Linked DNA regions of Phytohabitans houttuyneae. The protein of the gene in region 2 interacts with the protein of the main gene of each other region in a pairwise test. Links are inferred from orthologs where the notes say so. Each region holds a gene or a part of one and is shown on either strand. Other genes may lie near its edges. The genes, in order: ctaD and Phou_RS14940.

Region 1 (7,417 bases), on a different replicon or contig from region 2:
TGGTGCGGGCGGACGACCTGCTGGAACCGGCGGGCACGCTCGCCACCCTCGTCGAGTCGGCGGTCGAGCTCGGCCCGGACGCGACGCAGGCCGCCGTGCGGTACCTCGCGTGGTGCCGCCGCCACGCGCCGGGCGCGTGGCACGACGACGCCGAGGTGCGGCCGTTCCTGACGCTGGGGCTGCTGCTGGCGTACCTGCTGGCGCCCCGCCCCGAGCCGGCCATCGTCGCCGCGCTGAACCGCGCCTTCGCGGACGAGGTCGAGGCGGCACCGCCGGCGGCGCTCAAGAAGACCGCCGGCGGTCCCGGGTGGCGGGCGTGGCAGCGGCTGGCGGCCCGCGCCAGGGCCGAGGGCCACGACCTCACGCTGCCCGAGTGGTCCGGGCCGGTCGGGTAGGCGCGGGTCAGACCGGCGCCTCGTCACGCAGCGCGGCGATCGCCGCGGCGGCCGGCCGGCAAAGGGTGGTTCACCGTCCGCGCGGCAGGGTGACGGCGCGGACCGGGCGTCCGGCCGCGTCGTGCGCGGCCACCGACGGCGGCCGGCGGGTCTGCCAGACCACGACCAGATGACCGTGGTACGGGACGTGCAGCTCGCGCCCCTTGACCGTGACCCGCGCGATCCCGCTGCCGGCGAGCAGCGAGGCGGTCTGCACCCAGCGACCCCGCCAGGGCAGCAGGCGGTCGGAGTCGCGCAGGGCGCCGGCGCCGCCGCCCACCACGACATCGTGTGGCGCGATGCCCTGCCGGGCCCGCTCGAACTCCGTGCCGGCGTGATCCTCGGTGCCGTGGGAGGACCCGCCGCTGCCGAGCCGGCGCCAGCCGCCGGGCGCGTCGGCGACCAGCAGGTGCGTCTCGTCCCAGAAGCAGCCGGCGCCGCGGCGCAGGAAGCGGGCCGCGGCGATGTCACCGTCGACGTCGACCGCGACCGGCGCGAACCGGTGGCGACGGCTCAGCCGCACCGGCCGGTCCGGCAGCCCGTCGGCGATCAGGCGGACGCTCTCCGCCAAAGGGTCGTACGCCACACGCTGACCGTACCCAGTGTCCGTCCGCGGCGTGACCGGGCAGCATGGCGGCATGGACTCCACGCCCGCGGAGCACGCCCGCCGGCAGTACGCCGCGACGACCGCCAATCTCGACGCCCGGATCGCGCTGCACATGCACAGCACGCAGACGCGGCCGTGGTACGCGTGGGTGCGCGACCGGCTGCCCGCCTCCGGCGACCTTCTCGAAGTGGGCGCCGGCACCGGAATGCTGTGGGCGGACGGCGCCAGCGACCTGCGGCTCACCCTCACCGACTCGTCGGCGGCCATGTGTGCCCGCCTGCGCGCCATCTCCGGCGCGCGGGTGCTGCGGTGCGACGCGACGAGCCTGCCCTTTCGGTCGGGCAGCTTCGACGTCGTGGTCGCCAACCACATGCTCTACCACCTGGACGACCCGGGTGCCGGCCTGGCGGAGTTCGCCCGCGTGCTGCGCCCCGGCGGCCGGCTCGCGGTCAGCACCAACGGCCGCGACCACCTGCGGGAGCTGAACGCGCTCGGCCCGGCGATCGGCCGCCCCGACCTCGCCGCCGCGCTCACCCGCAGCGACTTCACCGGCGACAGCGGGCCCGCGCGGGTGGCCGAGCACTTCTCCGCGGTCACCGCCGAGCGCTACCCGAGCGACATCGTGGTGCACGAACCGGAGCCGATCCTCGCGTACCAGGAAAGCCTCCCGGCCGAGCCACTGACCGAGGCGCAGCGGTCCGCGGTGCGCGACCTGGTGCGGGCCCGGATAGCCGAAGAGGGCTGCTACCGCATCAGGACGCAGACCATCCTGATATCAGCCACCCGCTGAGCGCGCTCAACCTACGCGCTGGCGCGGGCGAGGGCGACGACGCGGTACACCGGATCCGGGCGGGGCGTGTCCTGATCGGGCAGGGCCGCCAGCGCGCGGCACAGCTCGTCCGCCTCGGCCTTGTCCGCCCACGGGATCGTGTCGCGGCCGATGTGCTCGACCCACTGCCGCGGCGTGCGCCCCTGGCCGGCGCCCACGAACGCCGTCTCGGCCGCCGGGGCCAGGCCGTGCCGGCTCGCGGCGGCGACGACCCGGCGGTACCCGTCGGGCCGCTCGCCTTGCCGGCGCCGCAGCGGCGCGGTCAGCTCCGCGACGTCGCTTGCCACCGCGAACGGTCCTTCGTTCTTGTCCACTGTGGTGATGAGGCGACCGGCCGGGCCGAGCAGCCGCGCCGCCTCGGCGACGATCCGCTCCGGGTCCGGCACGAGGTGCAGCAGCCAGATCATCAGCACCGCGTCGGCGCGTCCGGAGTCCACGGGCAGCGCCGTGGCGTCGCCGACGACCGCGGCGCCGGGGAGCCGGGCGGCGGCCACGGCGGTCATGCCCGTGGACCGGTCGACCCCGACGACGGTGCGACCCGGCCGGCGCAGGCGGGTGGTGACGATGCCGGTGCCGCAGGCCACGTCGACCAGCAGCCGCGCGCCGGGCGGCAGGAGCCGCTCGACAGCGCCGGCCGCCGCGGCCGCGCGCGGCTCACCCCCGCGCGACTCGTCGTAGCGCTTTGCCTCCCGGTCATAGTCGAGCACGACCGAAAATCTAGCCCGACCACGCCCCTGTCGTCGGGGTTGACCGGCCCGTCAACATTCGATGCATGTGGGAATCGATACTGCTGACGCTCACCGGTGGCGCCGTGGCGGCCGGAGCGGGCGTCCTGACCGCCCTCATGCAGGCCCGGCACGCGACCCGGCTGCGACGCGAGCAGCGGGAGCACGAGGACCGTTACCGCCTTTACCAGGACCGTGTCGACGCCTACATCGCGTTTCAGACGTTGGCGAGCAAGGCGCGCAGGGTCTTGCAGGACTTCACGGACGACACCCCGGAGGACGACGCCGAGCGGCGCGAGGCCCGCAACGCCGCCCACCTGGCCTTCATCAAGGTGGCGCTGATCGGTGGAGCCGAGGTCGTGGCGGCGGGGCGGCAGATGATGATAACGATCGACGCGGTCACCTACGGGCGCGAGCCGTACGACAGCGAGCGGTACCGCACGGTGCTCAGCGGGTTCCGCGCGGCGGCCCGGCACGACCTGACCGGTCAGGACGACCTCGCGTCGATCGTCGCGGACGGCGACTGGCCGGCCCCGCCGCCTCGCCCCCGTCCGGTCCGACCCGCGTCGAACACCGCCGGCGGGTAGGGGGCCGCTACCGCTCGGTGGTGGTGTCTTCGGAGTAGGTGGCGCCGCCGCGCGACTCGCTGGTCAACGGCTTGGCGCCACCCTCGGGCGGGCCGGCGTCCGACTGGCCGCCGGCGGCCAGCTCCGGAAACTTCGCGTCGAAGGCCGGCCGCTCCGAGCGGATCCTCGGCATCCGGTCGAAGTTGCGCAGCGGGGGAGGGGAGGAGGTGGCCCACTCCAGGGAGTTGCCGTGGCCCCACGGGTCGTCGGCGGTCACGACCTGGCCGTACCGGTACGAGCGCCACAGGTTGTAGAGGAACGGCAGGGTCGAGGCGCCGAGCACGAAGGAGCCGATCGTGGAGACGGTGTTGAGCGTGGTGAAGCCGTCGTCCGGCTGGTAGTCGGCGTACCGGCGGGGGAAGCCCTCGTTGCCGAGCCAGTGCTGCACCAGAAACGTGGTGTGGAAGCCGATGAAGGTCAGCCAGAAGTGCACGCGGCCGATCCGTTCGTCGAGCATGCGGCCGGTCGCCTTGGGAAACCAGAAGTAGATGCCGGCGTACACGGCGAACACGATCGTGCCGAAGAGCACGTAGTGGAAGTGGGCCACCACGAAGTACGTGTCGGTGACGTGGAAGTCGATCGGCGGTGACGCGAGCATCACGCCGGACAGCCCGCCGAGCAGGAACGTGACCAGGAAGCCGATCGCGAAGAGCATCGGGGTCTCGAAGGTGATCTGGCCGCGCCACATCGTGCCGATCCAGTTGAAGAACTTCAGGCCGGTCGGCACCGCGATCAGGAAGCTCAGGAAGCTGAAGAACGGCAGCAGCACCTGGCCGGTGGCGAACATGTGGTGCGCCCACACGCTCATCGACAGCAGCGTGATCGCGATCGTGGCGCCGACCAGTCCCTTGTACCCGAAGATGGGTTTGCGGGAGAAGACCGGGATGACCTCGGTGACGATGCCGAAGAACGGCAGCGCGACGACGTAGACCTCGGGGTGCCCGAAGAACCAGAACAGGTGCTGCCACAGCAGCGGCCCGCCGTGGCCCGGGTCGTACACGTGCGCGCCCAGCACGCGGTCCGCGAGCAGCGCCAGCAGGGCGGCCGCGAGCAGCGGGAACACGAGCACCACCAGCACGCTGGTGAGCAGGATGTTCCAGGTGAAGATCGGCATCCGGAACATGGTCATGCCCGGTGCCCGCAGGGTCAGGATCGTGGTGATCATGTTGACCGCGCCGAGGATCGTGCCGAGCCCGGACAGCACCAGGCCGACGACCCACATGTTGCCGCCCACGCCGGGCGAGTGCTCGGCGGTCGACAGGGGCGTGTAGGCGGTCCAGCCGTAGTCGGCGGCGCCGCCGGGCGTGATGAAGCCGGCCAGCACGAGCGTGCCGCCGAACGCGAACAGCCAGTAGGCGAACGCGTTGAGCCGGGGGAACGCCACGTCCGGCGCGCCGATCTGCAGCGGTACCACGTAGTTGGCGAAGGCGAACACGATCGGCGTCGCGAACAGCAGCAGCATGATCGTGCCGTGCATGGTGAACAGCTGGTTGTACTGCTCGGGCGAGAGGAACTGCATGCCCGGCCGGGCCAGCTCACCGCGCATCAGCAGCGCCATCAGCCCGCCGACCATGAAGAAGGCGAACGCGGTGACGCCGTACATGATCCCGATCTGCTTCGCGTCCGTGGAGCGCAGCGTGCGGGCCAGGAACGAGCCCCGGACCTCCTCGCGCACCGGCCACGGTCGCGCGGTCAGCGGGCTGGGCCGCGGTTCGATCCTGGTCACAGCAGTCACCCCCGGCCGTGCCGCTTTCCCCGATTCGTCCGTCAAAACGCCCACCACCGCCCCACCCGGAACGCCATGAACAAATCGGTTGTCCCGGGCCGTGCCCGTGGTCGATGATGCGGCCATGGCGCGCGCTGATCGACGGAGCACCGGGCGGTAGCCGCCATGGATCTCGCCACCCGCCGCGCGCTCGCCCGCCGGGCGCTCGAAGGCTACGTGAGCGGCCCGACCGCGCCGATCGAGGCGACCGCGCGCGCCCTCGCCAAGCTCGACAGCGCCGCCGCCCTGGTGCTCGTCGAGGGCATCAGCGACCAGATCGCCGTCGAGACGGCCGCCGCCGCCCGCGGCCGGGACCTGGCGGCCGAGCAGGTCGTGGTCGTGCCGATCGGCGGGGCACACGCGATCGGCCGGTTCCTGCGCGGCCTCGGGCCGCTGGGCGGCTGGATGCGCCTGACCGGACTGTGCGACCTGCACGAGGAGGAGGTCTTCCGGCGCGGCCTCGTCGCGACCGGGGTCGGCTCCCCGCCCGACCGGGCCGGCATGGAGCGGCTCGGCTTCTACACCTGCGTCGAGGACCTCGAAGACGAGCTGATCCGCGCTGTGGGCACCACCGGCGTCGAGGCGCTGTTCGACTCGCAGGGCGACCTCGGATCGTTCCGCTCGCTGCAGAGCCAGCCCGCCTGGCGCGGCCGCGACCCGCAGGCGCAGATGCGGCGGTTTCTGGGCAGCGGCGCGACCCGCAAGTCGCGTTACGCGCGGCTGCTCGTCGAGGCGGCCATCGCCCGGGACGCGTTGCCGCGGCCGCTGGACGCGCTGCTCACCGCGGTGTGAGCGGTACCGCCAGCGCCGAGGTCGCCACCTGGTGGAGGTCGCCGCCCGCCACGTAGAAGAGCCGGTCCAGGCCGGGCGAGAGCGAGGGGTGGTACTCGTCGGCGGCCGTGTTCACCAGCGGTCCCAGGCCGGCCGGCTCGGACCAGGCGCCACGCGTGAGCCGGCTCGCCCAGATAGCTGGCCCCGCCGGCGTTCAACTGGCAGCTGGGGCTTGCCGCGCTGGTCGCCGCCCCGGTCGTCGCCGCGATCCAGGTCTGGACCGGACGCGCGACGGCCGCCGCCGACGCCGAGCGCCGCGAGCGCGACCACGAGGCCACCGCGCGGGTCATCGAGTACCTGCAGGCCCAGCCCGTGCTGCGCGCCGGCGGCCGGACCGCCGAGCGCTTCGCGCTGCTGGACGGCGCGCTGCGGGACGTGCGGCGGGCCGCGCGCCGGCGCGCTGCTGTCCGGCAGCGAACGCCAGCGGGTCTCGATCGCGCGGGCGCTGCTCAAGGACGCGCCGATCGTGCTGCTGGACGAGGTGAGCTCCGCGCTCGACCCGATGAACGAGGCGGCGGTGCACGACGGGATCGAGCGGCTGATGGCCGGCCGGACCGTGGTCATGGTCGCGCACCGGATGCGCACCGTGCGGCGAGCCGACCGGGTCGCGTTCCTTTCCGGCGGCCGGATCGTGGAGCAGGGCGGCCACGCCGAGCTGCTGGGCCGCGGTGGCCGCTACGCCGCCTTCTGGGAGCTGTCCGAGGGCGTCTCAGCCGGTGGATAGGACCGCGCGCTGGGGCCGGTGGTCGGACAGGCCCTTCGGGTCCACGAACTCGTACTCGTGCACAGTGACGTCGGACGTGCTGAGCAGCCAGTCGATCCGCCAGAGCGGGGCGCCGAACTTCCGCTCGCTGTTGGCGCCACCGACCGCCCACGTGGTCGGGTACAGCGAGGACAGCGCCCGCGTGTGGTCGACGAGCTGGTCGGGCAGCATCCGCCGGATGCCCATCGCGGGCGTGGTGTTGAGGTCGCCGCCGAACACGATCGGTTGCGAGTTGCCATCCATGTCCGCCTCGAGCGCGCGCAGGCTGGCCTTGCGCATCGAGTCGTTGAACCGGTCGGTCTCCACCCGGCCCCGGCTGCGGTCGCCGCTGAGCGACAGCAGCCGGCTGGGCGGCTGGTACAGGTGCGCGTTATAGAACGAGACGACCCTGTCCGGCAGCCGCACGTCGGTGCGCAGCGCCTGGCTGTTGTAGAAGGCGGCGTACTCGCGCATGGCCGGCGGTACGGCCCGGAACTCCTCGGGCAGCCACGGCGTCGAGTCGAGCCCGCGCGAGGCGACGACCGGAAAGCGGGACAGGGTGACGTTGCGGCCCACGATCACGACCTGGTAGCCGGGAAACGCCTCGCGCAGCCGCTCCCGCTGGTCGATGGGTTGGACCTGCGAGAAGATGTCGGCCGGCGTGAAGTCGACGTGTGCGTACTCGTGGAGCATGTACACGTCGGCGTTCATGCCGCGCAGAAACGAGTAGAAGTCCTCGGTGGTCTTCTCCCCGTCGCTGATCATGTCCTGGTCCCAGTACATCGTGTTCCACGTCACCACCGTGATCGCGCCCGGCCCGGCCGGCGGCGGCGTGTACCAGAGCGTGGCGACGTTGAT
Region 2 (7,354 bases):
CGGACGCGGTGCCGGTCCGGCTGTTCGAGAGTGTCGTGGACCTGACACTCGGCGGCGCCTCCCGGTCGGAGCAGATCGGGCTCAGTCCCGCCGCCCTCGTCGTCGTCGAGTCGGATGGCGCGATCGAGCAGGTCGACGCGTTGAAGTCGGCGTACGAGGGGGCGTGCGCCACCGGGCTGAACGTGCGCGACGACGAGTTCGACACGGCCCTGACCCACCCCGGCGTGGTGGCCCGCCAGATCGGCCTGGCCGCCCTCGGCCAGGAGTGCGCCGCCTGCCCGGTGCGTCGCGTGTGCGGAGGCGGCCACTACGCGCACCGGTACCGGCCGGGCGCCGGGTTCCGGAACCCGTCCGTCTACTGTGCCGACCTGCGGCTGTTCGTCGACCACGTGCGGGCGCGGGTGGCCACGGACGTGCGGGCTCTCGCCGGGGCGGTGACCGCGTGACGGCGTACCACCGGCTCCCCGCGACCCTGCTCAGCGGGCTCGCCGCGAGCACCGGCGGGCGTGGCGCGTCCCGGGCGCTCGCCGAGGCGCAGCTGAGCAAGCACCTCCTGCTGATCGCCAACCTGCTGCGGCGGTGGTCGGGGCCGGCGGCGGACCGGGACCGCATCGTGCACGCGCTGGAGGCGGCCCGGGCGGCCGCGTCCGCCGAGGCGGCCCGGGTGCTGGGCTCGCCGCTGGTCGGGGCCTGGGTCGCCATCGTCAGCCGGGCGGTCGCGCAGGGACGCGCCGAGCGGGACGACGTGGCGCACCTCGGCGCGGTCGCGGCCGTCACCTGCGCCGCCGCTCGCGTGGACACCGAGATGACGGTGCCGGTCCGCGACGGCGCCGTCGCGCTGCCCGGAGTGGGCCGGCTGGCGGTCGGCGAGGCCCGTCACGCCCGGGTCACCAGCGCGGGCGGGACGCTGACCGTCGACGCCGGCCGCGGCCCCGTCACCGTGACCGGCGCGGCGGACGACGGCTGGCAACCGGTCCGGACGCTCGTGGCCGGCTCCGGCACGGTCCGGGCGAAGCTGGCGCTCGACGATGTCGATCCCTACCGGCACGGCTACCACGCTCCCCCGGCCCCCCGCCTGTCGGCCGCCGAGTTCGCACACTGGCAGGAGCTCTTCACCGAGGCCTGGCACCTGCTCACCGAGCGCGTGCCGTACCGGGCCGCCGAGATCGCCGCCGGCCTGCGCGCGCTCGTGCCCCTGCAAGGCGACGGCCGCTCGGCACGCAGCGCCACGATCCGGCACGTGTTCGGCGTCTTCGGGTTGACCCGGCCGGCCACCGCCGCGGACTTCGCGGTCACCTTGGTCCACGAGTACCAGCACGCGAAGCTCAGCGCCCTGCTCGACCTCGTGCAGCTGAGCGACCCGGCCGACGAACGCCGGTACTTCGCCCCGTGGCGGACCGACGCCCGGCCGCTGGCCGGCCTGTTGCAGGGTGTGTACGCGTTCGCCGGCGTGGCGGACACGTGGCGGGCGCTGCGGGGTGTACCCGGCGTGACCGACGCGGCGGAGCAGGAGTTCGCGAACGCACGCCTCCAGGTGGCTCAGAGCCTCGCGACGCTGGAAGGCTCGGGAGCGCTCACGCCGGTCGGTGCCCGGTTCGCCGCGCACCTGCGGCACTTCACCGACGCGCTGCTCGCCGAGCCGGTGCCGACCGCCGTGGCGCGACGTGCCGAGCAGCGCCAGCGTCAGCTGCACGAGCGCTGGCGGGCCGCCAACGCCACCTGAGAAGGCTCGCGGTCAGGTGGGCGGCGCCTCGACGTCGCCCTCGAGCCGCTTGCCCTGCTCCGCGTCGACGACCTCGGGATGGGTGGCGCCCAACGTCTGGCGCAGGCCGGACACCGCGTCGCGCAGGAGTGCCGCCGCCTCGTCCCCGTCGCCGGTCGCGCGCATGTCGTGAGCGAGGTTGACCGCGCGAGCCAGCAGGTACGGGTGCTCGGCGTTGTCGCGCGCCTCGTGCGGACCGCCCGATGTCACCCGGCTGCGCTCCAGCACCTCCGTCGACAAGGCCCGGGCTCTGGCCGCCTCGCCGTGCAGGGCGTAGTCGGTGGCGAGCGACGTACCCGCGCAGAGCGTGTACGGGTGGTCGCTCCCGAGCACCTCGGCGAGCAGCTCGTACGCGCGGAGGTCCAGTGCCAACGCGGCGTCGTTGTCACCTTGGGCCCGCCGGGCCACGGCCTCGTTGATGTCGGTGATGAGCGTCAAGGGGTGGTGCTCGCCGAAAAACTCGCGGTAGCGGCCTGAGGCGTCCACGATCAGCTCCAGCGCGCCGGACACGTCACCCAGCTGCCGCAGCGCGTTGCCGTAGCTCGACAGGGCGGCCACGGTGTACTCGTGGTTTTCGCCGAACCGGCGCCGGGTCTGCTCCAGGTTTTCGCCCAGCACGTCGGCCGCCTCCCGCAGCCGGCCGGCCTTGCGCAGCGTGATGCCGTACGTCCGGCCGGACAGCAGCACGATGCGGTGGCCGCTGCTGCGCCTCTCCATCAGCGCACCGCGCCACCCTTCCAGCACCGCGAGCCCGGCCTGATAGGCACCGAGCCCGTAGTAGTCACGGGCGATGTTGATGTACGTCTCCAGGGCGCGGAAGCTGTTGTCGGAGCGGCCCCTGGCCTCGATCCGATCGACGATCTCCCGGTCCAGCCGCGCCGCCTCGACGAAGTCGCCGACCATGCGGTGGGCGACCGCCAGGTTGGACTGCGCACGCAGGATGTAGTGCTCCGGTAGATCCTTCACCTCCTTGTGCCGGTCGAGCGACTCCCGATCGAATGTAAGCGAGTCCGCGTACTCGCCACGGATACGCATGGCCTGGCCGATCTGGTTGCCCAGCACCAGGGTCGACTTGGCGGTCTCGCCGAGAAACCGCCGCATGCGCGCGTAGGTGTCGTTGGTCAGCTCGTCGGCCGGCGCGCTTTCACCGAGCGCGCGCATGGCGTTCGCGATGTGGGCCTTGGCCTGGAGCGTCAACTCGCCGTCCGGACCCAACCGCGGGTGGCTGTCGTCGCTCTCCCATTCCTTGACCGCGTCGTCGGCGAGCCGGCGGCTGTTCTCGTAGTCGCCCATGTTGTACAGGTAGCGGATATGGTCGAGCACCGTCGACCGCGCCTCCATCCGCTTCGCCGTGATCATCTTGGCCGGGCGCAGGTGCGGGCCGATCTCGCGCTGCCGGTCGAGGGCGGTGCGGTCGTCCTCCTCGTCGGGGTCTCCCGGGTTGGCCTTGGCCAGCAGGTTTTGGGCGCTGCGCAGCGTCTCCGCGGCCCGCTGCTCGTCGAGCAGGTCGTGGAGCACGCTCTGGACGAGGCGGTGCACCTCGAGGCGCTGGTCGTTGTCGACCTTGACCAAGCCGTACTGGTTGAGGTCGCGGACCGCGCGGTTGATCCTGATCGTGTCGCCCAGCAGCGCGCGCAAGGGCTGCACGACGTCCGCGTCGCGGCCGTAGCGCAGCAGCGACACCGAGACTCCCTCACCACCCAGGAAGGCGAAGAGCTCCAGCAGCTGCGCCGTGGCCGGGGCGTCAGCGCGCAGCTTATCCAGCGCCAGCGTCACGAACGTGACCACCGACATGGGGTAACCGGCCGGTTTCCCCTCCGACAGCAGCTCCTTCTGATGCTGCTCCAGCAGACCGATGTACTGGCTGACCGGCATCTGGGTGAGCAGGTGCCAGGCCGCCGCCTGCTCCAGCGCCAGCGGCAGGTCGCCGAGGCGCTCGGCCAGGCGGTCGGCGTCCTCCTCGCTGATCCCGTTTCCGGTCCGCCGCCGCAGCAGCTCGACACTCTCTTCGCGCTGGAAGACGTCAACCTCGATGGACAGACCGACGGCCGCCCACTCCCTGTTGCGCGTCGTGACGACGACATCTCCACCGGTGGAGGGCACGTACTCGTCGATCGAGTCGAGGTCGTTGGCGTTGTCGTACACCAGCAGCCACTTCAGCGCTCCGGCGGCGAGGGCGTCGAGCACCAGGCGGGCGGTCTGCTGCGCGTTGTCGCCCGGTCGGATCCCGAGCTCCCGGGCGAGCTGCTCCAGCGAGGTCAGCACGCCGGAGGCGGAGTCGGCGGGCAACCACCAGACGAGGTTGTAGTCATCCAGGTGGCGGTACACGTACTCGAGCACCAGCTGGGTCTTGCCGACGCCACCCATGCCGTGAACAGCGTGCGGAAGCACCGCCGCCTTGGACCCCGAGGCGAGGGTGCGGGCGAGGCGGTCGAGCAGCTCCACCCGGCCGGTGAAGTTGCGGTTTTGAAGGGGCACGCCGCCCCGGATCGTGCGGGCGCCGGCCGGGCGCCGGCGTGGCGCGCCGAGGTCCTCGTCGTCCCGCTCCTCTGGCCCCAGCGCCGCGGCGATCGACTCGGTGGCACCGAGACCGCCGGCGACGCTCGCCGCCCAGCGCCGCAGGGCACCGGCCCGCGTGCGGTCGACGAGGTCGGCGAGGCGTACGACGAATCCGAGCAGCGGTGGCGCCTCGCCCTCGGGGGCAGGCTGCCGCTCCATGATCCGGATTACGGCGGCCCAGTCCTCCCAGACGCCGAAGTCCTTGAGCTCCGGCACCTCGGACAGCTCGCCGCGCGCCTTGAAAACCGCCGTAATGCCAACCTCGCCGAGCATTCGACACAGATCCTGACGATCAGGTGCCGAGAGCAGCAACGATCCCCTGATTTCGCGGGCCAGGTCGTGCGCACGCAGAGCCGACGGTTCCGGATACCGGTCCGCCACGATGCTGCTGAAGGCCACCACGCCGCCGCTGAGCAGGCTGTAGGAATGGATCAGCGATAACAGATCACCGCGCGTATCGGAAGCGCGTCGAGTCGTGAACGCGCGACGCAGGACAGCGGCGGTATCGTTGACCACGCGGTCGCGCTCGGCCTGATCCCTCAGCGCGGGGACCTGCAACAACACCTCTACCAGGGCATCAAACGGCTTGTCCGCCGTCGCGGTTTCTGACACGGGTGCTCATTTCCCACGCGATCCGAATGTCTGCCACGAATGGTAAACGGAATTCCCGGCCTGACCAAGCGCTTCGCTGACGACCACCACTTCTTGGGCACAAACGGATTTTCTGTTTTGACCGAGATCGACGACGCTTCGCTCAAGAACAATCGCAGCCGGGTGATCCGCCATGGTCGAACGTACGAAAAACCAGCTCACGGGACACGTCGTTAGCGGACCACCGGCTCGGCCTCGCCCGCCCGCGCCACCCGGTCACGGCCGGCCCGCCACCCGCTGCCCACAGCCCGACGCGGCGTCCGAACCCGCGCAGAAGGAGTTGCGCTGACGGTTCTTTAAGAGCAAGAGCGAGAAGACCCGAGCTACCGCGATGTCCGCGGTGGTCCGGACCGTTGCTCCCGCGGCCTCACCCCGCGCCGCTGGTCACGCTCAGCCCGCTCGCGCTCCGCGCAGGCGGCGCACGGCCTCGTCGATCACTTCCGGGCGCTTGCAGAAGGCAAAACGGACGAGCCGCTTTCCCGCCTGCGGGTCGTCGTAGAACACCTCGGTCGGCACGGCCGCGACACCCAGGCGCTCGGGCAGCGAGCGGCAGAACTCCATGCCGTCCGTACCGCCCAGCGGGCTGATGTCGGTGGTCACGAAGTAGGTGCCCTCGGACGGGAGCACACCGAAGCCGGCGTCGGTCAGGCCGGCCACGAGCTGGTCGCGCTGCGCCTGCAGCCCGGCGCGGAAGCCCTCGTAGTAGCTGTCCGGCAGATCCAGCGCCACGGCCACGGCGGGCTGGAACGGCCCACCGTTGACGTACGTGAGGAACTGCTTGACCCGCGTCACCGCGGTGACCAGGGCGGCGGGGCCGCTCGCCCAGCCGATCTTCCAGCCGGTACACGAGAAGGTCTTGCCCGCCGAGGAGATGCGCACGGTGCGCTCGCGCATGCCGGGCAGGGTGGCGAGCGGGATGTGCGCGTCCCTCGCGTCGGTGAAGACAAGGTGCTCGTACACCTCGTCGGTCACCGCGTACGCACCGTGCTCCTGGCACAGCTCGGCGATCTGGGTGAGCTCGGACCGGGTGAAGACCTTGCCGGTGGGGTTGTGCGGCGAGTTGAGCAGCACCAGCCGGGTGCGCGGCCCGAACGCCGCGCGCAGCTCGGCGGGGTCGAACGCGTACCGCCCGCCGGCGCCGGGGCGGAGTGTCACCGGCCGCCGGACCGCGCCGGCGAGCGCGATCGAGGCCGCGTACGAGTCGTAGTAGGGCTCGAAGCAGACCACCTCGTCGCCGGGCTCGCACAGGCCCAGGATCGCCGCCGCGATGGCTTCGGTGGCGCCGGCGGTGACCAGCACCTCGCCGTTCGGGTCGTACTCAAGCCCCCAGAACCGCCGCTGGTGTGCCGAGACGGCCGCCCTGAGCGCGGGGACGCCGGCGCCGGGCGGGTACTGGTTGTGCCCGGTGCGCAGCGCCTCGACGGCCGCCTCCAGCATCTCCGGCGGCCCGTCGGTGTCCGGGAAGCCCTGGCCCAGGTTGACCGCACCGTGGCGCACGGCCAGGGCCGACATCTCGGCGAAGATCGTGGTGCCGAAGACCCGCATCCGGTGCACGCCGGGATCGCTGTCGATGGTGGTCACCGGGCCAGCGTAACGGCGTGCCTAGAAGATGAGCTTCGAGCACGTGGCGGTGGCGAAGGTGCCGCTCGCGGACTTCTTCGCGACCTCCTCGCCGTCGATGGTGATCCGGCACTCGATGCTGCCCTCACCGCCGGCGCTGCGGATGGCGGTCACGCTGACCAGGGCGGCGCCCTCCGCGAGCGTGAGCTCCTTGCGCCACGGCAGGTCGGTGTCGGTGGCCCGCTCCGGCGTCCGGCCGTCGTCCTTGACGAAGACGAGACTCACCGGACCGTCGCCGGTCACCTCGTACACCACCTTCTGGCCGGCGCCCGGGTTGTCGGCGCCGTAGCCACCGGTGGCGCCGGGCTCCGGCTCGGTCTGCTCGACCCGCGGTGTCTCGATGTCCCGCGTGGGGTCCGTGGTGATCGTGCCGGGGTCGTCGCCGCTGCGGACCAGCAGCACACCGGCGGTCACGGCGCCGCCCACGAGCAGCACGGCCAGCGCGATCACCACCGCCAGGATCGGCCCGTTGGACCGGGGCGGCCGGGGCGGCGCGGCGGGTGCACCGAGGTAGGCCGGGTAAGGCGTGGTGGGCGGCGACGACGTGGGCGGGGGCGGCACCGGCTGGGTCGGATGCGTGCCAGGTTGCGGCTCGTACGGCGGCGGGTATGTCATCGGGTGTTGTCCCCCCGGATAAAACTCCGGATCTTCCCCGGATAAGGACGGCGGCGAGTCACGGTGTTCCACGATCGGCCCGCTGGGCAAGTCCGGTGTCCGATTCTTCCCTCGATTGCCGCAAACGCTCATGTCGGGTGAGCGATA

The links.
Region 1: the proteins of Phou_RS14940 (region 2) and ctaD interact in binary tests that used the Escherichia coli proteins (3 or more experiments, as listed by UniProt). The link is inferred for Phytohabitans houttuyneae from one-to-one orthologs.

What each region holds. Positions count from the first base shown.
Region 1 is NZ_BLPF01000002.1:1,772,022-1,779,438, forward strand. What follows is about bases 2,565-5,472. They hold ctaD (aa3-type cytochrome oxidase subunit I), read right to left. Parts: upstream 4,939-5,472; coding sequence 3,190-4,938; downstream 2,565-3,189. Other genes in these bases: Phou_RS31190 (class I SAM-dependent methyltransferase), read right to left, coding at 2,565-2,577; Phou_RS31195 (hypothetical protein), read left to right, coding at 2,643-3,182; Phou_RS31205 (TOPRIM nucleotidyl transferase/hydrolase domain-containing protein), read left to right, coding at 5,113-5,472. In the rest of the region: Phou_RS31175 (hypothetical protein), read left to right, coding at 1-395; Phou_RS31180 (hypothetical protein), read right to left, coding at 466-1,020; Phou_RS31185 (class I SAM-dependent methyltransferase), read left to right, coding at 1,073-1,831; more of Phou_RS31190, read right to left, coding at 1,843-2,564; more of Phou_RS31205, read left to right, coding at 5,473-5,778; Phou_RS54620 (hypothetical protein), read right to left, coding at 5,765-5,893; Phou_RS53280 (hypothetical protein), read left to right, coding at 6,284-6,541; Phou_RS31215 (endonuclease/exonuclease/phosphatase family protein), read right to left, coding at 6,527-7,417. UniProt on the Escherichia coli protein: Cytochrome bo(3) ubiquinol oxidase is the terminal enzyme in the aerobic respiratory chain of E.coli that predominates when cells are grown at high aeration.
Region 2 is NZ_BLPF01000001.1:3,372,752-3,380,105, reverse strand. Bases 4,459-7,303 are described here. They hold Phou_RS14940 (pyridoxal phosphate-dependent aminotransferase), read right to left. Parts: upstream 6,554-7,303; coding sequence 5,363-6,553; downstream 4,459-5,362. Other genes in these bases: Phou_RS14935 (MmpS family transport accessory protein), read right to left, coding at 6,575-7,207; Phou_RS14945 (hypothetical protein), read right to left, coding at 4,940-5,134; fxsT (FxSxx-COOH system tetratricopeptide repeat protein), read right to left, coding at 4,459-4,885. In the rest of the region: Phou_RS14960 (FxsB family cyclophane-forming radical SAM/SPASM peptide maturase), read left to right, coding at 1-446; Phou_RS14955 (HEXXH motif domain-containing protein), read left to right, coding at 443-1,723; more of fxsT, read right to left, coding at 1,736-4,458. UniProt on the Escherichia coli protein: Shows aminotransferase activity with methionine and histidine as substrates, and to a lesser extent also with phenylalanine.